DNA from 4 places in the Kitasatospora sp. NPDC056800 genome. Region 2 is predicted to be linked to each of the others. Evidence: riboswitches for the same ligand, from Rfam matches in the RefSeq annotation. Region 2 holds a riboswitch; each other region holds the start of a gene.
What was found. Region 2 has a riboswitch for cobalamin ahead of ACFRQN_RS36925 (ribonucleoside-diphosphate reductase subunit alpha). Riboswitches for the same ligand answer to the same signal wherever they lie in the genome.
Positions count from the first base shown of each region.

Region 1: it holds a riboswitch for cobalamin, as region 2 does, so the genes downstream of both, ACFRQN_RS00735 (cobalamin biosynthesis protein) here and ACFRQN_RS36925 (ribonucleoside-diphosphate reductase subunit alpha) in region 2, are expected to answer to the same signal.
Region 3: it holds a riboswitch for cobalamin, as region 2 does, so the genes downstream of both, ACFRQN_RS36610 (iron ABC transporter permease) here and ACFRQN_RS36925 (ribonucleoside-diphosphate reductase subunit alpha) in region 2, are expected to answer to the same signal.
Region 4: it holds a riboswitch for cobalamin, as region 2 does, so the genes downstream of both, metE (5-methyltetrahydropteroyltriglutamate--homocysteine S-methyltransferase) here and ACFRQN_RS36925 (ribonucleoside-diphosphate reductase subunit alpha) in region 2, are expected to answer to the same signal.

Region 1 covers NZ_JBHUAL010000002.1:22,725-29,768, reverse strand. The annotation lists gene ACFRQN_RS00750 (phosphatidylcholine/phosphatidylserine synthase) at 1-679, shown strand, start outside; gene ACFRQN_RS00745 (hypothetical protein) at 785-2,110, opposite strand; gene ACFRQN_RS00740 (alpha/beta hydrolase family protein) at 2,778-3,884, opposite strand; cobalamin riboswitch at 4,184-4,317, shown strand; gene ACFRQN_RS00735 (cobalamin biosynthesis protein) at 4,425-5,438, shown strand; gene ACFRQN_RS00730 (cobyric acid synthase) at 5,435-6,949, shown strand.
Region 2 covers NZ_JBHUAL010000263.1:1,055-8,098, reverse strand. The annotation lists gene ACFRQN_RS36940 (glycosyltransferase family 2 protein) at 1-1,411, shown strand, start outside; gene ACFRQN_RS36935 (glycoside hydrolase family 26 protein) at 1,417-2,535, shown strand; gene ACFRQN_RS36930 (glycosyltransferase family 39 protein) at 2,535-4,226, shown strand; cobalamin riboswitch at 4,299-4,433, shown strand; gene ACFRQN_RS36925 (ribonucleoside-diphosphate reductase subunit alpha) at 4,626-7,037, shown strand.
Region 3 covers NZ_JBHUAL010000257.1:4,616-11,659, reverse strand. The annotation lists gene ACFRQN_RS36625 (CGNR zinc finger domain-containing protein) at 1-106, shown strand, start outside; gene sodX (nickel-type superoxide dismutase maturation protease) at 114-476, opposite strand; gene sodN (superoxide dismutase, Ni) at 753-1,148, shown strand; cobalamin riboswitch at 1,230-1,355, shown strand; gene ACFRQN_RS36610 (iron ABC transporter permease) at 1,478-2,557, shown strand; gene ACFRQN_RS36605 (ABC transporter ATP-binding protein) at 2,554-3,357, shown strand; gene ACFRQN_RS36600 (ABC transporter substrate-binding protein) at 3,374-4,366, shown strand; gene ACFRQN_RS36595 (nuclear transport factor 2 family protein) at 4,457-4,840, shown strand; gene ACFRQN_RS36590 (GNAT family N-acetyltransferase) at 4,851-5,327, shown strand; gene ACFRQN_RS36585 (anti-sigma regulatory factor) at 5,516-5,926, shown strand; gene ACFRQN_RS36580 (SigB/SigF/SigG family RNA polymerase sigma factor) at 6,107-7,044, shown strand, end outside.
Region 4 covers NZ_JBHUAL010000008.1:60,922-67,965, forward strand. The annotation lists gene metE (5-methyltetrahydropteroyltriglutamate--homocysteine S-methyltransferase) at 1-1,571, opposite strand, end outside; cobalamin riboswitch at 1,736-1,973, opposite strand; gene ACFRQN_RS03565 (hypothetical protein) at 2,056-2,373, opposite strand; gene ACFRQN_RS03570 (ECF transporter S component) at 2,392-3,276, opposite strand; gene ACFRQN_RS03575 (ABC transporter ATP-binding protein) at 3,273-4,916, opposite strand; gene ACFRQN_RS03580 (CbiQ family ECF transporter T component) at 4,913-6,151, opposite strand; gene ACFRQN_RS03585 (hypothetical protein) at 6,156-7,044, opposite strand, start outside.

The sequences.
Region 1 (7,044 bases), on a different contig from region 2:
GCACATCACCAACCCGGACGCCGCTCCGGACCGGCACAGCGCCGCCACCGCGGTCACGCTGCTGCTGATCGGCTCGATGTGCGACCTCTTCGACGGGCTGGTGGCGCGCAAGCTGCGCTCCTCCGCCCTCGGGGCGGAACTGGACAACCTCGCGGACCTGATCAGCTTCGGCATCGCGCCGGCCTACTTCGTCGCGGTCTGGGGCATGGTCTCCCCGGGTTCCAACAGCAAGCTGTCGGCGCTGATCGCGCTGACCGTACTGCTCGCGGTGGTCCTGCGGCTGGCCCGCTTCTCGGCCGTCAAGATGCGGCCCGGGGTGTTCCAGGGCATGCCCTGCCCGATGGGCGCGATGACGGTGATCGCCATCGTGCTGCTCGACCCGCCGTTCCTGCCCGGTCTGCTCGCCATCTTCGGCGCCGCGTACCTGATGGTCAGCCGGATCGAGTACCCGAAGCCGCAGGGGCTGCTGGCCACCGCCACGCTCTGCTGGGTCGTCGTCGCGATCGGCTGCCTGGCCGCCTGGGCGACCGGGCTGCCCGGCGGCGACAGCCTGATGCACGTCGGCGCGTTCGCCCAGATCACGCTCGCCGCGATGGCGCCGCTGCTGGTCATCCGCCGCAAGGTGGGGCAGAAGGTCGGCGACGTCCGCGCCCGGCGGGCGGAGTCGCGGCTCGGCTGAGCCGTCCCACGACCGGCATGGGGAAGGGCCCGGAACCTGATGGTTCCGGGCCCTTTCCGTGTTCCCGTGTTCCTGTGCGCCCGTGTTCCCGTGCGCCCGTGCGGCTCAGGCGCCGCCGGTGTGCACGCTGAACGCCGAGCGGCGGGCCGCCCGGGCCACGCCCGGGTCCGGGTGCACGCTCGAGACCGCCGTCAGCACCGAGGCCGCCCGCGGGTGGCCGGACTGCCGGGCCCGGGCGAACAGCCGGACCGGGTCGCCCGCCGCGGCGCCCTCGACGTGGCCCACCAGCAGCTCGGTCTCGCCGTGGTCGAGCACCGCGGCCGCGGTGTCCACCCAGAGCCAGGCCGCGTCCTCCGCGCCCAGCACGTCCGCCGGGGCGACGCCCTCGTCCGCGCGCTCCGCCAGCCACAGCAGCGCGTACGGGCGCAGCACCGGCTCGTCCACCGCCGCGCGCACCGCCTGCTCGGCCGGTCCGCCGGCCACCCGCAGCGCCTCGAAGGCCAGCCCGCGCACCAGCGCGTCGTCGCCCTGGGCGGCGTCCAGCAGCTCGCCCACCGCCCGGTCGGCCGGCCGGGCCGCGACCCAGGCCCGGAACTCGGCGCGGGCCGGGCCCGGCGAGTAGTCCGCGCAGGCGTTCAGCAGCTCGAAGGCGCTCTGCTCGATGTGCCCGGCCGCGGTCTGCGCGACCGTGCAGATCTCCTCCAGCTTCGCCCGCACCGCCCAGTGGCCGAGCGGCGACAGCTCCGCGGCGTCGTTCCTGCGCACCAGGGCGCCGACGGCCGCCAGGCCGTCCAGCATCCAGTCCAGGACGGCGGCCACGTCCGAGGGCGCGGCGGGGGTGTCGATCTGCGGCGCACGGCAGGTGCCGCGGACGGCGGAGACGGCCGAGGCCGCGTGCGGCACCGGCGACAGGCCGGGTCCGCCGAGGCCGGTACCGACCCGGCGCTCGTCCAGGCCGCGGCGCAGCAGCTCCAGCAGCTCGCTCTCGGCGACCGGGCCGTCCACCAGGTGCAGGAAGGAGAGCAGCTGCGGGGCCTGGTCCACGGCCTGCCCGGCCAGGACGGCGAAGACGCCGCGCAGCGCCGCGGGCGGCACCGGGGCGAGCAGGGTCCAGGCGTCGAACAGCGCCGACCAGCCGCGCACCACGGCCTCGTCGTCGTGCTCCCAGGCGTGCAGGCGCCAGCCGGGGCCGGCTCCGCCGTCCCGGGCCTCCACCAGGCCCACCAGCAGCGCCTGCCCCCAGGCCTTGGCGGCGGCACCGACCGTCATGGCCAGGGCCCGGCCCGCCGCGCGGGCGTCGTCCGGGAGCAGCTCGCCGCGCTTGTCGACCTCGGCCAGCTCACCGGCCCAGCGGGCGACCCGGACGGCGTCCACCAGCATCCGGCGGGCCAGCGGCGCCAGCTCGGAGGGTGCCGGAAAGCCCTCCGGCACGGGAACCCTGCCCCGCCCGGGAGCCGGAGCGGGCCCTCGTCGCCGGGGTACTGCGTTACGGGGGACTCCCGCCCCGCCCGGCCTGCCACCGGCGGGCCGTTGGGCCGTTCCGGGGAGACGGGTCACCGTCGCACCGGTACCGATCGTCGGCGGGAGCGGGGCATCACGGTCGCGCGGGTTCCGAGACGTCACGTCGAGCAGTCTTCCCCTTGTACCGGCCTTCTGTCACATCCGGTTGTCCGTACGACCGGGCGACCGCCGGTGGCACCTCCGCAAGATCGGGCAACAACGGCAAACCGCCTGGCCGGAAACGTGTGACCTGCCCATGCCACAGGGGGCGGGCCGGTTGCCCGGAATGCTCGGGCGGTCACCGTGCGTACGGGTGGGGGGTAAGGGGCCGGGCCAAATATTGCTCCTGACAGCCGAGGGGCCCTTACGGGGGCGTTTCGGCCCGGCGACGCCCGGCAGGACTGTCCAGCCCGAATCCGGACGGATGGCGGGCGGCGTGATCGGGATCGAGCCGCACCGGAAGTCGGCCGGGCCGACTTTTCACGCGGGCCCGGAGGAATGGGAGGAACGTTCATTCTCGGACGGGGGGAATCGCACCGGGAAAAGCGGCGGGGACCAGCCGAAAACGCCCTCGCGCACAGGGGGGGTGGTTGAGCCCCTAGAGGAGCGGGGTGAGCCAGCGGCGGAGGAGTTCGGTGTAGCGGTCGGGGGCGGTGTTCCAGAGGGTGGCGTGGTCGGCGCCGGGGAAGGGTTGGAGGCTCACCACGTCGCGGCGGGCGGCGGCCAGCTTCTCGGCGGCGCCGAAGGGCGCGATCCGGTCCTCGGGGCTGTGCAGGAGGAGGGTCGGCACCCGCAGGTCGGTGCCGTCGGCGATGCGGCCGAAGTCGGCGAGGTCGACCCCGGTGCGGCCCTCGGCGGCGAGGGCGCCGAGCTCGGCGGCGACGCCCTGGAAGCCGGCCCGGGCGGCGTCCCGGCGGGCGGAGGCGGGCAGGTCGAGCACGGGCGAGTCGAGGATCAGACCGCGGACGGCGTGCGACCAGGCGGAGCGGGCCACGGTCTGCAGCACGATGGTCGCGCCGACGGACCAGCCGTACAGGATCACCTTGCCCGCGCCGCTGTCGAGCGCCAGCCGTACCGCCGCCTCGATGTCGCGCCACTCGGTCTCGCCGAAGTGGCTGAGCCCGTCCGGGGAGGCGGGGGCGCCCCGGTCGCCGCGGTAGGTGACGGCGAGGGCGGGCAGGCCGAGCCGGTCGAGGACGGGGAGCACCGGGAGGGTCTGCCGGCGGTCGTCGCCGGGGCCGTGCACCAGGATCACCCAGGTGCCGCGCTTGCCGTCGAGCCGCCAGGCGGGGAGGGCGCCGAGCTCGCCGTCGGCGGCGGTGTCGGCGAAGGCGAGGCCGAGCGCCTCGGTGGGGTCGCCGAGGTGGACCCGCGGGGTGAAGCGGACCTCGGTGCCGGGGACGAGGGTGCCCCGGTCGGCGCGGACCAGTCGGCGGGTGACGCCCTGTTCGTCGGCGTGCAGCACCTCCTCGACGACCGCGTGCCCGCCGTCCGCCCACTCCACCGCCCAGCGGCCGGGGCGCAGGCTCGCGGGGCCGCGGGTGAAGGTGACCCGGCCGGCGGCGAGGGCGCGGACCTGGACCGGCCCGGACTCCTGGACGGCGGTCACCGGACGGACCATCCGCTCGGAGGCCCGGCGGCCGACCACCAGCACGGCGGCCCCCACCGCGGCGGCCGCCACGACGGCGGCGGTTCCCCAACGCATCTCGCTCCCCGCTCTGTTGTTCACGGACGTTGTTCACGGACCGGACGGTGTTCGAGCCCCAGTTCACCGGCGCTCCGCCCGAGCGGCCACCGGGCTGGGCCGTCCGGGTCACCCGGCGGGCGCTCCCGGGGTGCTCAGGGCGGTACTCAGGGGGTGCCGGTGGCGGGGGTCGGGGCGGGGCCGCGCCGGGCGATCCGACCGGGCGTCAGCGGCGTCCCCGTGTGACCAACCCCTCCGTGACCTCGGTTGACTCCCGGTTCGGGCCCGTGATGGGATCCTGGGGCCAAACGGAGGCATGGAGAGGAAGCCGGTGGAAGTCCGGCGCGGTCCCGCCACTGTCACCGGGGAGCACGCTCGGAACATCGCCACGGCGGGCCGTCGACGGCCGCTGGAAGGCTCCGGGGGTGCGTTCGACCCGGAAGCCAGGAGACTCTCGCCGCCGTCACGTCGATCCAGGGCGCGGACCCTGAGTGAGGACACGCACGCGATGCAGGCTGCCCCGCCCGGCCGGACTCCGAGCTGCCCTCCGCCGTGCGGCCGATGACCCCGCGCGCGCCTTCCCCCGCTCCGCGCCCGCTGACCCGAGCCTCGCGCCCGCTGGCCCGCGCCGCCGTGTTCGCACTCGGCGCCGCCGCGGGCTACGCCGCCGACGCCCGCTTCGCCGACCCCCGCCGGGGCCACCCGGTGGCCGTCTTCGGCAGCGCCGCGACCCGGCTGGAGCGGCGGCTGTGGCGCGACGACCGCGCCGCCGGGGCCGGGTACACCGCGCTGTGCGTGGGCGCGGTCGCGGCGGGCGCGTTCGCCCTGGACCGTACGGTGGGCCGGCGCCCGCTGGGCCGGGCGGCGCTGGCGGCGGCCGCGACCTGGACGGTGCTCGGCGGCACCTCGCTGACCCGGGAGGCCCGCACCATCGGCCGCTCGCTGGCCGCCGGCGACCTCGCCGCCGCCCGGGAGCGGCTGCCGCACCTGTGCGGGCGGGACCCGAGCGCGCTGGACGGGCAGCAGATCGCCCGGGCGGTGGTCGAGTCGGTGGCCGAGAACACCGCCGACGCCGTGGTGAACGCGCTGACCTGGGGCGCCCTGGCCGGCACCCCCGGCCTGCTGGCCTTCCGCGCCGTGAACACCCTGGACGCCATGGTCGGCCACCGCTCGCCCCGCTACGCCCGGTTCGGCTGGGCCTCGGCCCGGCTGGACGACGTGGCGGGCTGGCCGGGCGCCCGGCTGACGGCGCTGCTGACGGTGGCCGCCGCCCCCGAGCCCCGGACCGCCTGGCGGGTCTGGCGGCGCGACGGCTCCGCGCACCCGAGCCCGAACGCGGGCCAGGCCGAATCGGCGTTCGCCGGCGCGGTGGGCGTCCGACTGGGCGGCACGCTGCGGTACGGGGAGCGGGTGGAGCACCGGCCCGTCCTGGGCGCGGAGCTGCGGCCGGTGACGGTGGACGACATCGAGCGGGCCTGCGCGCTCTCCCGGCGGGTGGGCGCACTGGCGCTGGGTACGACGGTCGCGGGGCACGTCCTGCTGCGGGCACTGCTGAAGAAGAGGGGACGGGCATGAGCAACGCACTGCTGGTCGCGGGGACGACCTCGGACGCGGGCAAGAGCGTGGTGACGGCCGGGATCTGCCGGTGGCTCGCCCGCCAGGGCGTACGGGTCGCGCCGTTCAAGGCGCAGAACATGTCGCTCAACTCCTTCGTCACCGCCGACGGCGCCGAGATCGGCCGCGCCCAGGCGATGCAGGCGCAGGCCGCCCGGGTGGAGCCGGAGGCGGCGATGAACCCGGTGCTGCTCAAGCCGGGCGCGGACGGCCGCAGCCAGGTGGTGCTGCTCGGCCGACCGGTGGCCGAGGTCGGCGCGCTGGACTACCGCGAGCGCAAGCCCGTCCTGCTGGAGCGCGCCCTGGAGTGCCTGGCCGACCTGCGCGGCCGCTACGACGTGGTGGTCTGCGAGGGCGCGGGATCGCCCGCCGAGATCAACCTGCGCGACCGCGACATCGCCAACATGGGCCTGGCCACGGCCGCCGCCCTGCCGGTGGTGGTGGTCGGGGACATCGACCGCGGCGGGGTCTTCGCGGCGATGTACGGGACGCTGGCGCTGCTGTCGGCGGAGGACCAGCGGCACGTGGCGGGCTGGTTCGTCAACAAGTTCCGCGGCGACGCGCGGCTGCTGGCGCCCGGGCTGGAGATGCTGCACGAGCTGACCGGCCGTCCGGTGCTGGGCACGCTGCCGATGCTGCCCGGGCTCTGGCTGGACGCCGAGGACTCGCTGGACCTGTCCACCGTGGCGGACCGGGCGGACGGGCCCGGGCCGCTCGGCGCGGACGTGCTGCGGGTGGCCGTGGTGCGCTTCCCCCGGCTGTCCAACTTCACCGACATGGACGCGCTCGCGCAGGAGCCGGGCGTGCTGGTCCGCTGGGCGACCAGGCCGGAGGAGCTGGCCGACGCCGACCTGGTGGTGCTGCCCGGTACCCGGGCCACCGTCGCGGACCTCGCCTGGCTGCGCGAGCGCGGCCTGGAGCCGGCCCTGAAGGCGCGGGTGGCGGCCGGACTGCCGGTCCTCGGGGTCTGCGGCGGCTACCAGATGCTGGCGCACTCGATCGTGGACGAGGTCGAGTCGAAGGCGGGCGCCGTCGACGGCCTCGGGCTGCTGCCGACGCGGGTGCGGTTCGGTGTCGAGAAGGTGCTGGCGCGGCCGGTCGGCGAGGCGTTCGGGCAGCGGGTCGAGGGCTACGAGATCCACCACGGGGTGGTGACCGTGGAGGGGGGCAGTCCCTTCCTGGACGGCTGCCGGGTCGGCCCGGTCTGGGGCACCACCTGGCACGGCGCGCTGGAGAACGACGGGTTCCGCCGCGAACTCCTGCGCGAGGTCGCCGAGTTGTCCGGCCGGGCGTTCGTCCCGGCGCCGGACACCTCCTTCGCCGCGGCGCGCGAGGCCCGGCTGGACCGGCTGGGCGACCTGATCGAGGAGCACGCGGACACCGACGCGCTGTGGAAGCTGATCGAGGGCGGGGTGCCGGCGGCCGGATCGCTGCCGTTCCTCCCGCCCGGGGCCCCTGGGAGTGACGCATGAGCCGGACACGGACGCAGGGCTGGGCAGGACCGCCGAACCGGGCGGGGCGGCAGGGCCGGGCACGATCACAGAGTCAGGCACGACAGGACTGGGGT
Region 2 (7,044 bases):
CAGCGAGATCGGGCTGCTGAGCGCGACGCCGTGGTTCCTCTTCTTCATACCGCCGCTCGCCTTCACCATCGTCTACTACCTGATATCCCGCTGGGTGCACGGCTTCAACGAGACCTTCGACCTCTCCGCCCACCGGGCCCTGGTCAAGTCCTGGCAGCCCGAGCACCATCCGACCGTCGACATCTTCCTCCCGGTCGCCGGCGAGCCGATCGAGGTCCTGCACAACACCTGGACGCACGTCGCCCGGCTCCGCGACCAGTACCCGGGCGACGTCACCCCGTACGTCCTCGACGACAGCAACAGCCCGCAACTCGCGCAGATGGCCGTCGACTTCGGGTTCGTGTACGGCACCCGCGACAAGCTCGGCTGGTTCAAGAAGGCCGGCAACCTCCAGTTCGGCTTCCGCAACTCCGACAGCGACTACATCCTCATCCTGGACGCCGACTTCGCGCCCCGGCCGGACCTGCTGAACGAGATGCTCCCCTACATGGAGGCCGACCCCCGCCTCGGCATCGTCCAGTCCCCGCAGTTCTTCCGCATCCTGGACTCGCAGAACTGGATCGAGCGCGGCGCCGGCGCCGTCCAGGAGCTGTTCTACCGGACCGTCCAGGTCTCCCGGCAGCGCAGCGACGGCGCCATCTGCGTGGGCAGTTGCGCGGTGTACCGGCGCGCGGCGCTGGAGGAGAACGGCGGCACCACGCTGATCGGCCACTCCGAGGACGTGCACACCGGGTTCGACCTGCGCCGCCTCGGCTGGGACCTCCAGTACATACCCGTCGCGCTGGCCACCGGCGTCTGCCCGGACAACGTCGGCGGCTTCTTCAACCAGCAGTACCGCTGGTGCACCGGCTCGATGAGCCTGCTCGGCAGCAAGAAGTTCTGGCAGACCAAGCTGCGGCCGATCACCCGGGCCTGCTACCTGTCCGGCTTCTTCTACTACATCCACACGGCGCTGTTCACCGTCGTCTCACCGCTCATCCCGATCGTCCTGCTGCTCGCCCGCCCCGACCTGATCCGCTGGGAGAACACCGCGCTGGTGCTGCCCGGCCTGCTCTACGCGACGGTCATCTTCCCGCTCTGGCACCGCAACCCCTACCGGCTGGAGGCCTGGGCCGCCCGCATGATGTACGGCTGGGCGCACGTCTTCGCCATCTGGGACATCGTGCGCCGCAACCGGATGGCCTGGCAGCCGACCGGCTCCAGCGGCGCCAAGCGGAACAGGACCCGGCGGTTCTGGATCGGCGTCATCGCCTGGGGCGGCGGAACCGCCCTGCTCTGGGTGCTGCTGAGCATCTGGCGGATGCTCACCATGGGCCCGCTGAACTTCGCCCTCGTCCTCGCCTCCGGCCTCTTCTACGCCACCATCGTGGGCCGGGTCCTCGTCCAGCCCCGCCCGACGGAAGCAGTGTGATCGCCATGACCGCCCACCCGAGACGGGCCGGCCGGCTCCGTCACCGGCTGGCGCTCCCGCTGCTGGCCGCCGCCGGCCTGCTGCTCACCACCGCGTGCGGCCCCGAGGACCCCGGCTTCGCGATGCAGAAGGACCTCGCCCAGGCCGCCCCGGCCGCCACCCCGGCCCCCGGCGCCCCCGGGACTCCCGGCACTCCGGGCGCGGCCCCCGCCGCGGGGGGCACCGCGCCGGCCGCGCCCGCCACGCCCAAGGCCCTGCCGGCCGGCGTCCCGTACGACGTCACGCCGCTGCTCAGGCCGAGCCACAAGTACCTCGGCGCCGCCCTGCCCGACGTCCCCGCCACGATGGACGCGCTGCCCGGCTACCGCGACGCGATCGGCAAGCAGCCCAACGTCCTGGAGTTCTACGCCCATTGGAAGGGCGGCTTCGACACCGCGGGCGCCCGCCGGATCCACGACGCCGGGGCGCTGCCCTTCATGGCCTGGGAGCCGCACGACCGCTCGCTCGCCTCGATCGCGGCCGGCGACACCGACGACTACGTGCGCGGCGTCGCCAAGGCCGTGGCCAAGTTCAACCTGCCGATCGCCGTCAGCATCGCCCACGAGATGAACGGCGACTGGTACCCGTGGGGCCGTCAGGCCGCCACCCCCGAGGACTTCGTGGCCGCCTGGCGCCACGTCCACGACCTCTTCGACCAGGCCGGCGCCACCAACGTGATCTGGGTCTGGAGCCCCAACATCACCGACCCCGCGCCCAACACCCGCCTGGAGCCGTACTACCCCGGCGACACCTACGTCGACTGGGCCGGCATGACCGGCTACTTCACCAAGACCGGGCCCAAGACCTTCGACGCGCTCTACGGCCCGACCATGGCCGAGATCCGCGGCTTCTCCCAGAAGCCCTTCTTCATCAGCGAGACCGCCTCCGAGCAGGGCAAGCGCCAGCACGCGGACATCGACCAGCTGTTCTCCGGGCTGGAGGCGCACGACGACATCGTCGGCTTCGTCTGGTTCAACATCGTCAAGCGGGCGGACTGGCGGGTCGAGGCCGTGCCGGACACCCTCGCCGCGTTCAAGCAGCGCGTGTCCGACCCCCGTTACGGCTTCGACATCCGGAACCCCTGATGAGCACTGAGTCCGAGTTCTCCCCCGTCCCGCACGGCCGCTCCGCCCACGACCCGGCCGCCGAGCCGGACCCGGACGGGCCCGGCGCCGTGGCGGTGGACAGCCCCGACGGGCCCCGCCCCGCCGTAGCGGTCGACAACCCCGACGGCGTCGAGCTGGCCCCGTACACCATCCCGCGGGTCCCCGCGATCGGCTGGGACCCGGGCACCAGCCCCCGGCGCCGGTGGATCGCCCGCGGCCTGCTGGGCGCCGTCCTCACCGTCCAGGCCGCCCTCTCGCTGCGCCTGCTGGCCGCCGCGCACCCCGACGAGGCCGCCGCCATGGTCGCCGGCCGCCAGCAGCTGGCCCACCTGCTGCACGGCACCCCGGTCACCACCGACCTGGTCGACCGGGTGCACGGCTCGCCCTGGCTCTACCCGCCGCTGGCCGGCGCCGCCGCCGACGCCAACGGCATCTGGGGCACCCGGCTGCTCAGCCTCGGCTTCGCGCTGCTCACCACGGTCCTGCTGTACTCGCTGACCCGGCGGCTGTTCAACGAGCGGGTCGCCATCTGCGCCATCGCCGGGTACGCCGTCCTCCAGTCCACCGTCGTGGTCGGCTTCTACGCCGCGCCCGAGTCCCTCGCCGTCCTGCTGGTCGCCCTCGCGGCCTGGACCACGGTGTTCACCGCAGGCCGCCATCCGGCCCTGGCCCTGCTCGCCGCCCCGCCCACGGCGCTGGCCTGCGCCACGGCCTACTCCGCGGCCTTCGCCGTCCCCGCCCTGGTGGCCCTCGCCTTCGCCTGCGCCCGGCCGTACCACCGGGTGGGCCCGGCCGCCCTGCGCTCACTGCTGACGGCCCTCGGCACCCTCGTCCTGCTGCTCCCGTACGGCACCCTCGGCAAGGTCGCCGGGTGGTCGCCCTCGCGCGGCAACGCCCCCGGCTCGGCCGGCTCGGTCCTGCTCGGCACGCTCCAGTGGGCCGGCCTGTTCACCGTCCTCGCGGTGGCCGGCACCATCGCCTACGCGCGCCGCGAACAGATGCCCGAGCACGACGCGCCGGAGAAGGAGCCCCTCCCCACCACCCGGGGCCGGCGCGCCCTGCTCGGGGCCGTCCTGACCGCCACCGCCCTGCTGGTCCCCGCCGCCCACCTGTGGACCGGCACCTCCGGCGCGCTGTTCCGCCACCTCGGCTACGGCATGCTGCTGGCCGCCCCGCTCGCCGGGGTCGGCCTGACCCGGCTGGTCGGCGCCCACTTCCGCCACCCCCAGCTCGGCATCCTGGTCTGGGTCGCCCTGCTCGCCCTCGGCCTGGAGCAGTCCGCGCTGCGCTACCAGAACGGGCCCGACTCCGGCCGCCTGCTGGCCGTCCTGCGGGTCCACACGGAGCCCCAGGGCCGCTACCTCACCGAGGTCGACGGACTCGCCGAGTACTACCTCGGCGGCGTCTCCAAGCCCGAGCAGTGGGTCTCCGCGCGCGCCGGCACGGACTACCGCGACGGGGCCGGGGTCGAGCACCACGGCGACGACGGCAGCGTCGCCGCGATCCGGGACGGCTGGTTCACCATGGTCGTCCTCGACAGCACCGCGCCGAGGGCCACCGACCGGGCCCTGAGCGAGGCCCTGGGCGCCGCCGGACACTACCGGCTGGTCGCCCAATTCACCTCGCCGACCGGCGATTCGAGCACGTACAAGGTCTATCTGAAGCACTGACCGGCTGCCCGGCCCACGCACATCCGCGACACGACAGGCACAACATATGGTGCCGCCGCAGTCCGGCGGCACAACATGTATGCTCGCTTCTGCTGTCGATGCAGGGGAACCCGGTGCGAATCCGGGACTGCCCCGCAGCGGTGAGCGGGCGGCTCCAGCAGCCGCACCCCGCGAGTCCGAGTACCTGCCGACGGCGTGCGCCACGGCCCTCCCGCAGAGGCCGCGCCGGCACCAGCAGTACCCCTCCGGGCCTCGCGGGCGGGCCGGGGAGTCACCTCGCGCGACGCTTTTTTGCGTTCGCGCCGTGCTCCCCTGCCCAGATCGGCCCGGTGGCCCCCCGAGCACCGCCGCCGATCGCCGCCAGGAGAGAGCGCCTTGACCACCGCTGCCTCAGCCACCCTGCCCGCCCAGGGCTCCGGTACCGCCTTCACCGACCCGACGGTCTCCGACCCCGGGGGCGCGCTGCTGCGGCTGCTCACCGACCGCAGCACCGACCTCACCGAGGTCGACCCCGGCCATGTCGCCGCCGCCGCGCTGCGCGGCCGCCACGCCGGCTCGGACTTCGCCGAGCTGCGCGGGCTGGCCGTGGACGCCGCCGCGTCGATGATCGCCGAGGACCCCCAGTACTCGAAGCTGGCCGCCCGCCTGCTCGCGCTGGAGATCGTCGACGAGGCGAACAGCCAGGGCTCGGTGTCCTTCTCCGCCTCGATCGCCGTCGGGCACACCGAGGGCCTGATCGGCGACACCACCGCGGACTTCGTCGCCAAGCACGCCGCCGCCCTGGACGCGCTGATCGACACCGCCGGCGACGACCGCTTCGAGTACTTCGGCCTGCGCACCGTGCAGTCCCGCTACCTGCTGCGCCACCCGATCACCCGCAAGGTGATCGAGACCCCGCAGCACTTCCTGCTCCGCGTCGCCTGCGGCCTGGCGGTCGGCGACTCCGAGCAGTCGGTGCGCGAGGTGGCCGAGCTGTACGGCCTGATGAGCCGCCTGGAGTACCTGACCTCCTCGCCGACGCTCTTCAACTCCGGCACCCGGCACCCGCAGATGTCGAGCTGCTACCTGCTCGACTCGCCGCTGGACAACCTGGACTCGATCTACAACCGCTACGCGCAGATCGCCCGCCTGTCCAAGCACGCCGGCGGCATCGGCCTGTCCTACTCGCGCATCCGCTCGCGCGGCAGCCTGATCCGCGGCACCAACGGCAAGTCCAACGGCATCGTGCCGTTCCTGCGCACCCTCGACTCCTCGGTCGCCGCCGTCAACCAGGGCGGCCGCCGCAAGGGCGCGGCCTGCGTCTACCTGGAGACCTGGCACGCCGACATCGAGGAGTTCCTGGAGCTCCGCGACAACACCGGCGAAGAGGCCCGCCGCACCCACAACCTCAACCTGGCGCACTGGATCCCGGACGAGTTCATGCGCCGGGTCAACGCCAACCAGGACTGGTCGCTGTTCTCCCCGGCCGACGTGCCGGAGCTGGTCGACCTGTGGGGCGCCGACTTCGACGAGGCCTACCGCAAGGCCGAGCTGGCCGGCAAGGCCGTCCGCACCATCCCGGCGCAGACCCTGTACGCCCGCATGATGCGCACCCTGGCGCAGACCGGCAACGGCTGGATGACCTTCAAGGACGCCTCCAACCGCGCCGCCAACCAGACCGCCCTGCCGGGCCGCACCGTGCACTCCTCCAACCTGTGCACGGAGATCCTGGAGGTCACGGACGACTCCGAGACCGCCGTCTGCAACCTCGGCTCGGTCAACCTCGGCGCCCACGTGGCCCCCGGTGCCACCGTCGACGACCTGCTCGGCGCCATGGACTGGGAGCGCCTCGACGCCACCGTCCGCACGGCCGTGACGTTCCTCGACCGCGTGGTGGACATCAACTTCTACCCGACCACCGAGGCCGGCACCTCCAACTCCCGCTGGCGGCCGGTCGGCCTCGGCGTGATGGGCCTCCAGGACGTCTTCTTCAAGCTGCGGATCGACTTCGACTCCGCCGAGGCCGCCCGGCTCTCCACGCTGATCGCCGAGCGCATCATGCTCACCGCGTACGAGCGCTCCGCCGACCTGGCCGAGCAGCTCGGCCGCCACGAGGCGTACGGCGAGACCCGCGCCGCCCGCGGCGAGCTGCACATCGACCACTTCCCGACGGCCGCCCCGCAGTGGGCCGACCGCTGGACGGCGCTGCGCGCCCGGATCGCCGAGACCGGCCTGCGCAACTCGCTGCTGCTGGCCATCGCGCCGACCGCGACCATCGCGTCCATCGCCGGCGTGTACGAGTGCATCGAGCCGCAGGTGTCCAACCTGTTCAAGCGCGAGACGCTGTCCGGCGAGTTCCTCCAGGTCAACCCGTACCTGGTGCGCGAGCTCAAGGAGCTCGGCGTCTGGGACCAGCAGACCCGCGACGCCCTGCGCGACGCCAACGGCTCCGTCCAGGACCTGAACTGGCTGCCCGCCGGGGTCCGTTCGCTGTACCGGACGGCCTGGGAGCTGCCGCAGCGCGCGCTGATCGACCTGGCCGCGGCCCGTATGCCGTACCTGGACCAGAGCCAGTCCCTGAACCTGTTCATGGCGGCGCCGACCATCGGCAAGCTCAGCTCGATGTACGCCTACGCGTGGAAGGTCGGTCTGAAGACCACCTACTACCTGCGTTCGCGCCCGGCCACCCGCATCGCCCAGGCCGCGTCCGGCACCGCCCGTGCCGCCGCGCCGGCACCGGTGCCCGTGAACACCCCCTCCCTCACCCCGGAGCAGGAAGCCGCCATCGCCTGCTCCCTGGAGAACCCCGAGTCCTGCGAGGCCTGCCAGTGACCACCCC
Region 3 (7,044 bases), on a different contig from region 2:
CAACCGCTCCCGCCGCTACTGCTCGGACCGCTGCGCGACCCGCGCCAACGTGGCCGCCTACCGGGCCCGCAAGCGCCTGGAGGCGGAGGCGGCGGCCCGGGCGTAGCGGCCCGCTAGACCTCCTCGACCCAGGCGCCGAGCCGGCGGGCCAGGCCCGGCACCCGGGCCAGCCGCGGGGTGAGCAGCAGCCGCTCCAGCCGGCGCCCCGGCGCCAGCCAGACCGGGCTCGGGCGCAGCCGCAGCAGCACCCGGCCGAGCACCAGCTCGTCCGGGACGGCGCCGTAGCTGCGGCTGTCGCTGTCCACCGGGCGATTGTCGGAGAGCAGCCACCAGCCCGTGGCCCGGCGCTCGGCGGCCCGCTTCACCACCAGCAGGTCCTGCTGGAACGGGTGCCGGAAGACCACCACCGCGCCGGGCCGGATCGGCGCGCCGTAGCGGACCAGCAGCCGGTCGCCCTCGCGCAGGGTCGGGACCATCGACGGCCCCGCCACGTCGACCAGCCCGAACGGCAGCGCGCCGCCCGGGCCGCGCTCCCCCGCCCCGGCGCCCTCCGCTCGCGTGCTCCGCGCCACGACTCCTCCTCCCGCCCCCGCTCGCGCCCCCAGTCTGCCGTACGGACCGCCGTCCGTCCGATGTCCGGATTGCGCCGGTTCCCGGTCCGTCTTTCGCCCTAGGCCCACCGCCCGATCGCGAAACCGGGAGGGCGGAAGGGTAATCTCGGGCGCGGGAAGACGATCTAAGGAAGGACTCCCATGTTCTCTCGTCTGTTTGCACCGCGCGCCACCGTCCACGCCCACTGCGACCTGCCCTGCGGCGTCTACGACCCCGCGCAGGCCAAGCTGGAGGCCGAGTCGGTCAAGGCCACCCAGGAGAAGTACCAGGCCAACGAGGACCCGCACTTCCGCGCCCGCGCCGTCATCATCAAGGAGCAGCGCGCCGAGGCCGTCAAGCACCACATCTCGGTGCTGTGGAGCGACTACTTCAAGGCCCCGCACTTCGAGAAGTACCCGCAGCTGCACCAGCTGATCAACGACACCCTGAAGGCCGCCTCGGCCGCCAAGGCGTCCACGGACCCGGCCACCGGCCAGGCCCTGCTCGACCTGATCGCCCAGGTCGACAAGATCTTCTGGGAGACCAAGCAGGCCTGAGCCTGACGCGTCGCCACCCGACCGCCCCCGTCCGCACCGCCGGACGGGGGCGGTCGTGCGTTCACGTCCGACCCGGCCCGGTAAGGGTTGCCTGCCCTGAGTGGCTGTTATGCTGCCAGGGCGTCCGAGGGGGAAGTCCGGTGCGAATCCGGCGCTGACCCGCAACGGTGAGCACGGCCCGTACCCGCCCGTACGGCCGCGCCAGCCCGATCGCCCTCGGCCGCCGACCTCCCGACAACTCGCCGCGGACTGCGAGGGGAACGGCGCCCCGGCACGCCCCCGGCCCGCGCCCGCCCCGGCGCGCTCCCGGCCCGAGGCAAGGCGCACCCGTGAACCGCGCACCCGTCAACCGTGCAGTCGGCCCGCCCGCTCGCCGAATACCCGTCGTCCCGCTCGCCGCCGGCCTCGCCGCCGCCCTGCTGCTCTCCCTGGTCTGCGGGGTCGCCCTCGGCTCCTCCGGGCTCGGCCTGCCCCGGGTGCTGCGGCTCCTGGGCGCCGGGCTGACGGGCGGCCGGCTGGACGCGGACGAGGCGGCCGCGTACGCGATCGTCTGGGAGATCCGGCTGCCGCGCACCGTGCTGGCCGCCGTGGTCGGCGCCGGGCTGGCCGCCTGCGGGGTCGCCGTCCAGGCCCTGGTGCGCAACGCGCTGGCGGACCCCTTCGTGCTCGGCATCTCCTCCGGCGCGGCCGTCGGCGCCAACGCCGTGATGCTGTTCGGCGCCTTCGCCTCGCTCGGGGTGTGGGCGATCTCCGCCTCCGCCTTCGGCTCCGCGCTGGCCGCCATGACCCTGGTCTACGTCGCGGCCCGCACCGCGTACGGGCTCACCCCGCTGCGGCTGGTGCTCACCGGCACCGCGCTGTCCTACGGCTTCTCCGCCGCCACCACCCTGATGGTCTTCGCCGCCGACCGCGGCGAGGCCGCCCGGGACGTCATGATGTGGCTGCTCGGCAGCCTCGGCGGCGCCACCTGGGGCAAGGTGCCGATCGCCGCCGTCACCGTGCTGGCCGGGCTCGCCTACCTGGCCTGCACCGCCGGGCGGCTGGACGCGCTCGCGATGGGCGACGAGACCTCCGCCTCGCTCGGCGTGGACCCGGACCGGCTGCGCCGCGAGCTGTTCGTGGTGACCGCCGCCGTCACCGGCACCGTGGTCGCGGTCAGCGGGGCGATCGGCTTCGTCGGGCTGCTGATGCCGCACCTGGCGCGGATGCTGGTCGGCGCCGGGCACCGCCGGGTGCTGGTGGTCGCGCCGCTCGCCGGGGCGCTGCTGCTGGTCTGGGTGGACATCGCCTCGCGCACCCTGCTGGCGCCCGCCGAACTGCCCGTCGGGGTGTTCACCGCGGTGCTCGGCGTGCCCGCCTTCCTGGTGATGATGCGCCGCCGCGGCCAGGCCTTCGGAGGTGCCCGGTGACCGCGACGACCGACCCGACCCCGGTGCACGCCCAGGACCTCGCCGTCGACGGCGTCTCGGTGGAGCTGGCCGGCACCCGGCTGGTCCACGAGGTGAGCCTGGCGGCCGCCGCCGGGCAGGTGGTCGGCCTGATAGGCCCCAACGGCAGCGGCAAGTCGACCCTGCTGCGCTGCGTCTACCGGGTGCTGAAGCCGGCCGGCGGCGTGGTCCGGCTGGCCGGCGACGACCTGCACGCCCTCACCGCCCGCGAGAGCGCCCGCCGGGTGGCCGCGCTGACCCAGGAGCACTCCGCCGAGTTCGACTTCACCGTCGCCGAGGTGGTCGCCATGGGCCGGCTGCCGCACCGCCGCGGCTTCGGCGCCCAAGTCGACGGGGACGAGCGGCGCTGCGCCGAGGCGCTGCGCAAGGTCCGGGCCGGGCACCTCGCCGAGCGGGGCTTCCTGAGCCTGTCCGGGGGCGAGAAGCAGCGGGTGCTGTTCGCCCGCGCGCTGGTCCAGGAGCCGCGCCTGCTGGTGCTGGACGAACCCACCAACCACCTCGACATCGCGCACCAGTTGGAGGTGCTGGTGCTCGCCCGCGAGGCCGGTCCGACGGTGCTCACCGCGCTGCACGACCTCAACCTGGCGGCGGGCCACTGCGACCTGCTGTACGTCCTGCGGGACGGCCGGATCGTCGCCTCCGGGCCGCCCGACGAGGTGCTCCGACCCGCCCTGCTGGCCGAGGTGTTCGGCGTCCGGGGCACCCCGGTGCGCCACCCGGAGACCGGCGCCCTCCAGCTGCTCTTCGACCGCCTCCCCTGACCCCCAAGGAACTCCCGTGCGCACCAAGGCCGTTGCCGCCACCGCCCTGCTCGCCCTCGGACTCGTCGGCTGCGGCGCCGAGATCGCCCCGAAGGAGGCCGCCACCGCCTCCGCCCACTACCCCGTGACGGTGGACAACTGCGGGGAGAAGCTCACCTTCGCGCAGAAGCCCGCCCGGGTGGTGACCAACGACGTCAACATCACCGAACTGATGCTCTCGCTCGGCCTCGCCGACCGGATGGCCGGCTACGTGATGCCCGACGACAAGGGGAAGATCGACCAGGTCGCCTGGAAGGACGGCTACCAGCAGACCACCTGGCTCTCCAAGAAGATCCTCACCAAGGAGATCGCGCTGGACGCCAAGGCCGACCTGGTCTTCGCCGGCTGGCACTACGGCTTCGACGAGGGCAGCGGCGTCACCCCGCAGGCCTTCAGGGCGCTCGGCGTCGACTCGTACGTGCTCAGCGAGTCCTGCCGCAGCGGCAAGGGCACCGAGCGCGGCGTGATGGACCCGCTGGAGGCGCTCTACACCGACCTGGCCAACCTCGGCGAGATCTTCGACGTCAAGGACCGCTCCGACCAGCTGATCGCGGACTTCAAGGCGCGGATCGCCGCCGTCCCGCCGGCCGAGCGCCACCCGTCCGTCTTCCTGTACGACAGCGGGCAGGACAAGCCGTACACCGCCGGGAAGTTCGCCGCCGCCAACGAGATCATCGCCAAGGCCGGCGGGACCAACATCATGGGCGACCTCGCCGACAGCTGGGTCACGGCCGGCTGGGAGAGCGTGGTGCAGCGCGACCCCGAGGTGATCGTGATCAACGACTACGCGACGCCGAAGGCCGAGGAGAAGCGAAAGTTCCTGATGTCCTTCCCGCCGCTGGCCGACGTCGCCGCGGTCAGGAACGGCCGGATCTTCGTCATGGACTACGTCGACCTGGTGGAGAGCCCGCGCAACCCGGCCGCGATCAGCGCGCTGGCCGCCTACCTGCGCACCGTGCCGGCCCCCTGACCGGCCCGGATCCCGCTCCTCCGGGTCCGGGCGGCCGCGGGCGTACGCTCAAGGTACGAGCCGACGGAACCCGACCGGAGGAGCGAGATCATGACCACCACGACGGCCCCCGCCGCCTTCGACACCCGCGCACTGCGCGAGGGCATCGAGCGCCGCGACGCCGAGGCCCTCCTGGCGCTCTACGCGGAGGACGCCGAACTGCGCATGGTCGACCGCAAGACCCAGCCCAGCCACCCCCTGGTGATGCACGGGCGGGAGGAGATCGGCGCCATGCTGGACGACGTCTACGGCCGCGAGATGACCCACACACTGGAACAGGTGGTCGTCCAGGGCGACCACGTCGCCTTCCTGGAGTCCTGCCGGTACCCGGACGGCGTCCGGGTGCTGATGTCCTCGATGGCCGGTCTGCGGGACGGCCGGATCATCGACCAGACCTCCCTCCAGGCCTGGGACGAGACCGGTCCCGAGCAGTAGGCTCACGGACATGATCCGCACCGCCGTCGCCACCGACGTCCCCGTCGTCCACGCCATGATCCGCGAACTCGCGGAGTACGAGAAGGCCCTGCACGAGGCGAAGGCCACCGAGGAGCAGCTGCACGAGGCCCTGTTCGGCGAGAACCCGGCCCTGTTCGGGCTGATCGCCGAGGACGACGCCACCGGTGAACCGGTCGGCTTCGCGGTCTGGTTCCGCAACTTCTCGACCTGGCGCGGCACCCACGGGATCTACCTGGAGGACCTGTACGTCCGCCCGGAGGCGCGCGGCGGCGGCCACGGCAAGGCGCTGCTGCTGGAACTCGCCCGGATCGCCGTCGAGCGCGGCTACTCCCGGGTCGAGTGGTCGGTCCTGGACTGGAACCAGCCCTCGATCGACTTCTACAAGTCGATCGGCGCGGTGCCGATGGACGAGTGGACGGTGTACCGGCTCTCCGACGGGGCGCTGGCCGCCGCCGGGCAGCGCTGAACGGCTCCCGGGAGTCCGGGGAAAGGGTCTGCCACCCTGCGTCGCAATGCCTTACCATGAGTAACTCCCGAACCGGGGTGCGGAAGGCAGAGCGATGGCGGATCCGCGGCGCCGGGCCCCCTTCGGGGGTAGCAAGCGGTAACAAGCGGGGTACCAAGAAAGCACAGCGCGCCACCCAGGAGGCAAGGGTGTCCCAGATCGACGGCGATCTCGGCGTTCAGGACTTCGTGGAGGTCCGGCTGCCCGCAGCCGGGGCCTACCTCTCCGTCCTGCGAACAGCGACGGCCGGGTTGGCGGCCCGGTTGGACTTCACGCTCGACGAGATCGAGGACCTGCGGATCGCGGTCGACGAGGCCTGCGCCATCCTGCTCCAGCAGGCGGTGCCCGGCTCCGTACTGTCCTGCGAGTTCCGGCTGGTCGGCGACTCGTTGAAGGTCACCGTCTCCGCCCCGACCACCGACGGCAAGGCTCCCGAACGGGACACCTTCGCCTGGACGGTGCTCTCCGCCCTGGCCGGCGAGGTCGACTCCTCGGTCGCCGAGGACAGGACCGTGACGATCAGCCTGCACAAGAAGCGCGGCGGGTCCCCCTCCCACTAGTCGGGCGCCGGACCGCACCGCACGACCGAGCAGCACCGAGCAGCACCCGCGCAAGGGCCGTCCGCCGCTCCCCCGCTCAGGGGACCGACGGACGGCTCCCGGTACCGCCACCCACGCGGTACGACCAACGAGACGATTCCGGGGCCACCGGCCCCGGTGCTCCCGGAACGGAACGGGGGAATGGCCGTGAGTGATCTGGACCGTACCGGCCTCGCGACGGCGGGACCTGCCGTACCGACCCAGGCGAGCGTTCCCGGCCTCGCCGCCAACGACGAAGCGCACCCGAAGGACGCCCAGCGGATGAGCCACCCCACCGAGCCGACGTCCGAGCCGACGCCTGCCTCCGCGCCCCCGCCGGACCCGGTGGACGAGACGGCCCCGGCCGTCGGGACGGAACCGGCGGTCGAGGCCGAGCCGACGGCCGAGGTCGAGCCGCACGTCGCCCTGCCCGCCCAGGGCTCGCACCGCACCGGCGCCCCGGACCGGGAGGCCGCCCGCGCGCTGTTCGTCCGGCTGTCCGCACTGCCCGAGGGCTCCCCGGAGCGGGTCGAGCTGCGCAACCAGCTGGTGCGGATGCACATCCCGCTGGTCGAGCACCTGGCCCGGCGCTTCCGCAACCGGGGCGAGCCGCTGGACGACCTGACCCAGGTCGCCACCATCGGCCTGATCAAGTCGGTGGACCGCTTCGACCACGAGCGCGGGGTCGAGTTCTCCACCTACGCGACGCCGACCATCGTCGGGGAGATCAAGCGGCACTTCCGCGACAAGGGCTGGGCGGTGCGCGTCCCGCGCCGCCTCCAGGAGCTGCGGCTGTCGCTCACCACGGCGACCAGCGAACTCTCCCAGCGGCACGGCCGCTCCCCCACGGTGCACGAGCTGGCCGAGCACCTGGGGATCTCCGAGGAGGACGTCCTGGAGGGCCTGGAGTCCGCCAACGCGTACTCCACGCTGTCCCTGGACGTGCCGGACAGCGACGACGAGTCGCCGGCCGTCGCGGACACCCTGGGCGCGACCGACGAGGCGCTGGAGGGCGTCGAGTACCGCGAGTCGCTCAAGCCGCTGCTGGCCCAACTGCCGCCCCGGGAGCAGAAGATCCTGGTGCTGCGGTTCTTCCGGAA
Region 4 (7,044 bases), on a different contig from region 2:
ACCCAGCCGTGCCGGGTGGCCAGGTAGCCGGTGAGCTGCTCGGCGAAGTACTGGACCATGTCGTTGCGCTCGGGCTCGCCGTGCACCAGGACGTCCAGGCCGGCCTTCTCCTGGTACGCGATGACCTCGCGGACCTCGGCCTCCATCCGCTCCTGGTACGTGGCGCCGTCGATCCGACCGGCCGTCAGGTCGGCCCGGGCGACGCGCAGTTCGGTGGTCTGTGGGAAGGAGCCGATGGTGGTGGTCGGCAGCAGCGGCAGGCCGAGCCGGGCGCGCTGGGCCTCGGCCCGCTGCGGGTAGGCCTGGGCGCGGCGGGCGTCCGCGTCGGTGACGGCGGCGATCCGGGCACGCACCGCCGGGTCGCGGGTGATCGGCGAGCCCGCGCGGGAGGCCAGGTCGGCCCGGTTGGCCGCGAGGTCGGCGGCGATCGCGCCGGTGCCCTCGCGCAGGCCGCGGGCGAGCAGCGCCGCCTCGGTGGCCTTCTGCTTGGCGAAGGCCAGCCAGCGGGCGATCTGCGGGTCGATGTCGCGTTCGAGGGTGGCGTCGATCGGCACGTGCAACAGGGAGCAGGACGGCGCGACGTCGACGGTGTCGGCGAGGCCCAGCAGGGTCGCCAGGGTCGTGAGGGACTTCTCCAGGTCGTTGATCCAGATGTTGCGCCCGTCGATCACCCCCGCCACCAGTCGCTTGCCGGGCAGGCCGCCGGCGGCGGCGAGGTCCTCCAGGTTGGCCGCGGCCGGGCCGGTGAAGTCCAGTGCCAGACCCTCGATCGGGGCCTTCGCCAGGACCGGCAGGGCGTCGCCGAGCCGGTCGAAGTAGCTGGCGACCAGCAGCTTGGGCCGGTCGGTGAGGGCGCCCAGCTCGCGGTAGGCGCGGGCGGCGGCGTTGAGCTCGGCCGGGGTGCGGTCCTGGACCAATGCGGGCTCGTCCAGTTGCACCCACGCGGCGCCGGCGGCGCGCAACCCGGCCAGCAGCTCCGCGTAGACGGGCAGCAGCCGGTCCAGCAGGGTGATCGGCTGGAAGTCGGCGGCCACCCCGGGCGCCGGCTTGGCGAGCAGCAGGTAGGTGACCGGCCCGACCAGCACCGGCCGGGCCGCGTGGCCGAGCAGCAGCGCCTCGCGCAGTTCGCCCACCGCCTTGGCCGGGTTCGCCGTGAACACCGTGTCCGGGCCCAACTCCGGCACCAGGTAGTGGTAGTTGGTGTCGAACCACTTGGTCATCTCCAGCGGGGCGACGTCCTGGTTGCCGCGCGCCATGGCGAAGTACCCGTCCAGCGGGTCGGCTTCGACCGCGTCCCGGTGCCGGGGCGGGATCGCGCCGACGGCGACGGTGGTGTCCAGCACGTGGTCGTAGAGCGAGAAGTCACCGGTCGGGACCTCTTCGACGCCGGAGTCGGCGAGCTGCTGCCAGTTCCCCCGGCGCAGGTCGGCGGCGGTGGCCAGCAGCACCTCGGCGGTGACCGAGCCCTTCCAGTAGCCCTCGATGGCCTTCTTGAGCTCCCGGCCCCGGCCCTGGCGGGGGTAGCCGTACGCGGTGGCAACGCTCGCCGCGGCTGCGGACTTCGTGGTCAAGGGACTCTCCTTCGCGAGTCTGTTCTCCTCAGGTACCCGGAGACGGCACGAGGGCGCGAAGGGATGACGTACCCGGCGGCGGCCGTCACGGGAACGTACGGGCCTGGTCCGCCTGGTATGGTCGCCGACCCGCCCACGAGGTCACCGGATAGCCGCGCGCGGGTCGTCCGCGGGCGGGCAGTGGCAGGTCTTCGGACTCGCGGGCGCGTCCGTCCCGTGAAGGGCGGACACCTACTGGCCGTCGCTTCCCAGACCCGTCCCGGGTCCAGTGCGTATGACGGCGGTCGTTCCCACTCACCGCTGCGGGGCAGTCCCGGACTGGCCAGTCGAAAGGCGTCACCGGATTCCCTCTTGCGACGCCCTGCCTGGCGGACAGGGCGAACCAGCTGCACCGTCAGCTTAGGGGCAAAGCGCCGGGCCTGGCGCGGGAATCTCGGAACCCGTCCGCATGGTGGAACGCCACCACGGCTCGCGGGGCCGGTGGTCAGGTCCGCGTCGGGGTGTCCGGCGTGCGCGGCAGGGCGGCGCGGATGTCCGCGAGCAGTCCGGTCAGGCCGCGTCCCGGACCCAGTCGGCCGTCCAGTCGCGCGAGCTGGTCGGCCGGGATGCCCGCCAGTATCCGTTCGGCTTCGACCAGCAGCTGCCGTCCCCGCTGGAGGTCTGACCTCATCCTGGCGACCTGCGCCTGCGCTCCGCCCAGCTGGCGGCGGGCGGATTCCAGTGCGGCGTGCTGTTCCGGGGTCAGGACGACGACGTCGACCCCGTCCAGCGTCATCGTCCGGTGCTTCGCGGGCTTGGGCACGATGGTCGGCCTTTCGGTTCAGGGGTGCGCCGGGCCGGCGGGCCGCGCGGCGGTCGGCGGCCCCACCGTGGTGTCCGGGCCGGGCATGGCGTCCTGGCCGGATGGGGCGTGCGGGCCGGGCGGGGCCTCGAAGCGCACCGTGGGCTCGAAGTTGGCGCGGCGGGCCGCGCGGCGGAAGACGGTGAGGACGGCCGGCCCGACGACGAGCACGGCGGTGAAGGTGGTGACGGCGCGGCCGGTGTCCCAGCCGAGCGAGGTGGCCAGGTCGAACAGCAGGTAGCGGTGCCACTGCTCGGTGAAGGGCAGGCCCGGCAGGTAGGCGATCGAGCTGTTCGGGTCGGTGGAGAACGGCCAGAAGGAGAGGTTCAGCAGGAAGCCGAAGAGGTAGCCGGAGAACGCCCCGTACCCGGCCAGCAGCGGCACCTCCCAGCGCCGCCCGGCCCCCGGCAGCAGCCCGGCGAGCATGCCGACGAAGGCGCAGCCGAACATCTGGTACGGCATCCAGGGGCCGACGCCGCCGGTGAGCAGCGCGGAGGCGAACAGCGAGGTGCAGCCGAGGGTGAAGCCGAAGCCGGGGCCGAAGACCCGGCCGGCCAGCACCAGGATGAAGAAGACCGTCTCCACTCCCGCGGTCCCGGCGCCGAGCGGGCGGAGTCCGGCGTTGACGGCGGACAGGACGCCGAGCATGGCGAGGGCCTTGGCGTCGATGCCGCCCGCGGAGATCTCCGCGATGACGACGGCGAGCACCAGGACCAGCAGGGCGCCGAAGATCAGCGGCGGCGCGTAGTTGGAGCCGAACCGCCCGGGCGCGACGACGAACGGCCAGGTGAAGGCCACCAGCCCGATGAAGGCGGCCAGGGCGACGACGACACGGGCCCGGCCGGGGATCCGGACGGCGGTCACCGGGCGGCCTCCACCGCTTCCACGGCCGCCGCGACCTGACGTACCGTCAGATAGCCGAGCGGGGCGAGGATCTTGGCGGTCTGCGGGGCGAAGGTGGGCGAGGCGACGATGACCTCGGCGGTGGGCCCGTCGGCGACGATCTCGCCCTCGGCCATCACCACGACGCGGTCGGCGGCGGAGGCGACGAACTCGACGTCGTGGGTGGAGACGACGACCGTACGGCCTTCGGCGGCGAGGGCGTCCACGATGCCGGTGAGCGCCTCCTTCGCCTGGTAGTCGAGCCCCCGGGTGGGTTCGTCCAGCAGCACGACCCGTGGTGCGGCGGCGAGTTGGATCGCCAGGACGAGGGCCAGCTTCTGCCCCTCGGAGAGGTCCCGGGGGTGGGTGCCGTCCGGGATCCCGGGGGCCAGGCGGTCGAGGACCTGCCGTGCGGTCGGCCCGCCGGCGCCGTCGGCTTCGAGGTCGCTCTGGGCGAGTTCCTGGGCGACCGTCTCCAGGTACAGCAGGTCGGTGGGGGTCTGCGGGACGAGCCCGACCAGCTGCCGGGCCCGGGCCGCGGGCAGCCGCTTGGGGTCCGCGGCCGGGCCGCCCCCGGCGCCGGTGACCTTCACGCTGCCGCCCTGGCGGGGCCCGGAGCCCTGGAGCGCCCACAGGAGCGAGGACTTGCCGGAGCCGTTGCGGCCCATCAGCGCCGTGACCTCGCCCGCCCACAGCTCCAGCCGGACGTCCCGGACGGCGGCCACCGGCCCGTACCGGACGACGACCCCCGTCGCCTCCAGCACCGGCTCCCCCGCCACCGCTGCCCGGCGCGGCGGGGGAACCGGCAGGTCCGTGAGCCGCTCCCGCAGCGGCGCGGCGGCCCGGCGGGCGTCCCGGACGGACAGCGGCAGCGGCCGCCAGCCGGCCAGTCGGCCGAGGTCGACGACGGGCGGCGCGATCGCGGTGTCCCGGAAGACCTCGGCCGGGGGGCCGTGCACGACCGTCCCGTCGCCGGGCAGGTAGGCGACCCGGTCGGCGTACTGGACGACCCGCTCCAGGCGGTGCTCGGCCAACAGGACGGTCACGCCGAGGTCGTGGACCAGCCGGGTGATCGCGGCCAGCACCTCCTCGGCGGCGGTCGGGTCGAGCGCGGAGGTCGGCTCGTCCAGCACCAGGACGCGCGGGTGCGCGGTGAGCACCGAGCCGATGGCGACGCGCTGCTGCTGGCCGCCGGAGAGCTCGTAGAGGGCCCGGTGGCGCAGGTCGGCCAGGCCGAGCAGGTCCAGGGTCTCCTCGACGCGCTTGCGCATGGTCTCCGGCGGGATCGCCAACTGCTCCATGACGTACGCCAGTTCCTCCTCCACCGTGTCGGTGGTGAAGCCGGCCAGCGGGTCCTGCCCGACCACGCCGACCACGTCGGCGAGTTCGCGCGGCGGGTGGTGGGCGGTGTCGCGGCCGTCCACGGTGACCCGGCCGCGCAGGGTGCCGCCGGTGAAGTGCGGCACCAGGCCGTTGACGGCGCCGAGCAGGGTCGACTTGCCGACACCGGTGCGGCCGACCACCAGGCAGAGCTCGCCCTCCGGGATGTGCAGGTCGACGTCGCGCAGGACGGGCGTGCTCTCGCCGTCGTACACCACGCCGACCCGGTCGAATCGGATCACGTGCTCACCTCGGAGGTCGTGCGGTCGGTGCGGTCGGTGGGGGTGGCGTCGGGACGTTCGGCCGGGCGCGGCCCCGGCCCGGCGGCGGGTCCGGGCGTCCGGCCGGGCGGCGGCGAGACGATCCCGGCCGCCCCCGCCAGCAGCAGGGCGAGCACCGGGACGAGCGGCAGAGTCGGCCAGGTCAGCGGGTACAGCGAGGGGTTGAGGTCGGTGGCGTCGTAGCCGACGGTGGCGAACAGCAGCACGGCGGCGGTCACCCCGCAGCCGGCCACGCCCCACTCGGCGGCCCGCCAGCGGTCCGGCCGGTAGGTGGTGCGCCGCACCCGCCGCCCGCCGAGCAGCAGGCCCGCCACGCAGAGCACGGCGCCCGCGAGGAAGGCGGGCAGGCCGAGCGCGGCCGGGGCCGTCCCGTCCAGCAGCCCGTACACCCCGGCGCACAGGCCGCACATGCCGAGCAGCATCAGCGCGCCGGTCAGCCGGCGGGAGCGGCGCGAGGCGGTGCCGGAACGCCCGTAGCCGCGCGAGTCCATCGCGGCCGCGAGGCTGAGCGAACGCTCCAGCGCGTCCTCCAGGACCGGCACCACGATGCTGCGCAGGGCGCGGACGCCCTTGCGCCGCCCGGCACGCAACCGCCGTGCCCGGGCGACGCGTTGGACGCTCTGCACCAGCTGGGGCGCGACGCTGAGCGACACCGTCACCGCGACGCCCAGCTCGTACAGGGCCCCCGGCAGCACCCGCAGCGCCCGCTTGGGGTTCGCCAGGGTGTTCGCGGCGCCGATGCAGCAGATCAGACAGGCCAGCCGCAGCCCGTCGAAGGCCGCCGAGAGCGTGGCCTCCAGCGAGACCGGGCCGCCGATCTCGATGCCCGCGTACCAGGCGGGGGTCGGGATGTGCGGCAGGGAGAAGAGCAGGTGGTCGTGCGGGGTGACACCGGTGGCGAAGACGCACCGGAAGACCACCCGGATCGCCACCACCGTCAGGGCCAGCCACAGGTAGTAGGTGAACCCGCGCGCCCACGGCGCCTCGCTGCGGCGGGCGGTGACCACGAAGCCGAGCACGGCGAGGACGAGCAGGAGCAGCAGCGGGTTGGTGGTGCGGCTGGCCGCCGTCGCCAGGGCCAGCGCCCAGGCCCACCAGGCCAGCGGGTGGAGGTTGCGCGGGACGCGCCGGCCCCCCGCGACCCGCCCGGGGGCGCGCTGCGGGGAGCCGGACTCGCGCTTGTCGAGCGTGCCCACCGGATCACTCGGCCCGTCGGCGGCGGCGCCGGGCGGCCACCACCGTGGCCACGCCCAGCGCCACGACGAGGACCGAGCCGAGCACGGTGGGGACCATCGAGCCGGAGTCGTGCGGGGCGTCGGCCACCGGGTTGGCGTCCACCACCCCGCCGGGCACGGCTGCCGCGGACGTCGGCCCGGCCTCGGCCGCGGCCGTCTGCGGTGTCGACTGGTCGCTCGGGGTGTCCGTCGGCGGGGCGGTGGACGGCTCGGCCGGCACCGGCGTGGGGTCGGGCGCGCCCGACGGGGTGCTGCCGTCCTCGGGGATGGCGGGGTCCGTCCCCGGGGTCGCGGCGGACGCGGGCGGACGGGCTCCGCCGGGCTGAGGCGCGGCGGGGGCCGGGGCCCGGCCGCCGGTTGAACCAGTGCCGCCGGTTGAGCCGGAGCCGCTGCCGCCCGTCGTACCGGAACCGCCCGTCGTACCGGATCCGCCTGTCGTACCGGAACCGCCCGCCGCTCCGCCGGAGCCGCCCGTCGTGCCCTGGCCGGGGTCGGCCGGCTGCCCGCCCGGGCTGGGGTTGTGGGCCCGGACGCTGTCCGGCGAGATCGTCGGACGCCCTTCGGTGCCCTCGACGTTGGTGCCGCCGAAGATCCACAGGTCGACGCTGCCGGGCTTCGGCTGGTAGAGCATCGCGCCGAGCTGGCTGTAGGACCACTCGTTCTGGCCCGGATCGGCGTGCCAGTACGACCAGTACGCGGTGGCCGGGGGCGTCAGGACGCACTTCTCCTGGTCCGGCGTCGGGTACTGCTTGCCGCCCTGGAAGCCGCTGTAGCCGATCCGGCAGATGAAGGCCGGTCCGTCGTGCCCGGTGCCGGTGGTCTTCCAGCCGCCCTGGTTGAGCAGGGTGAACCCG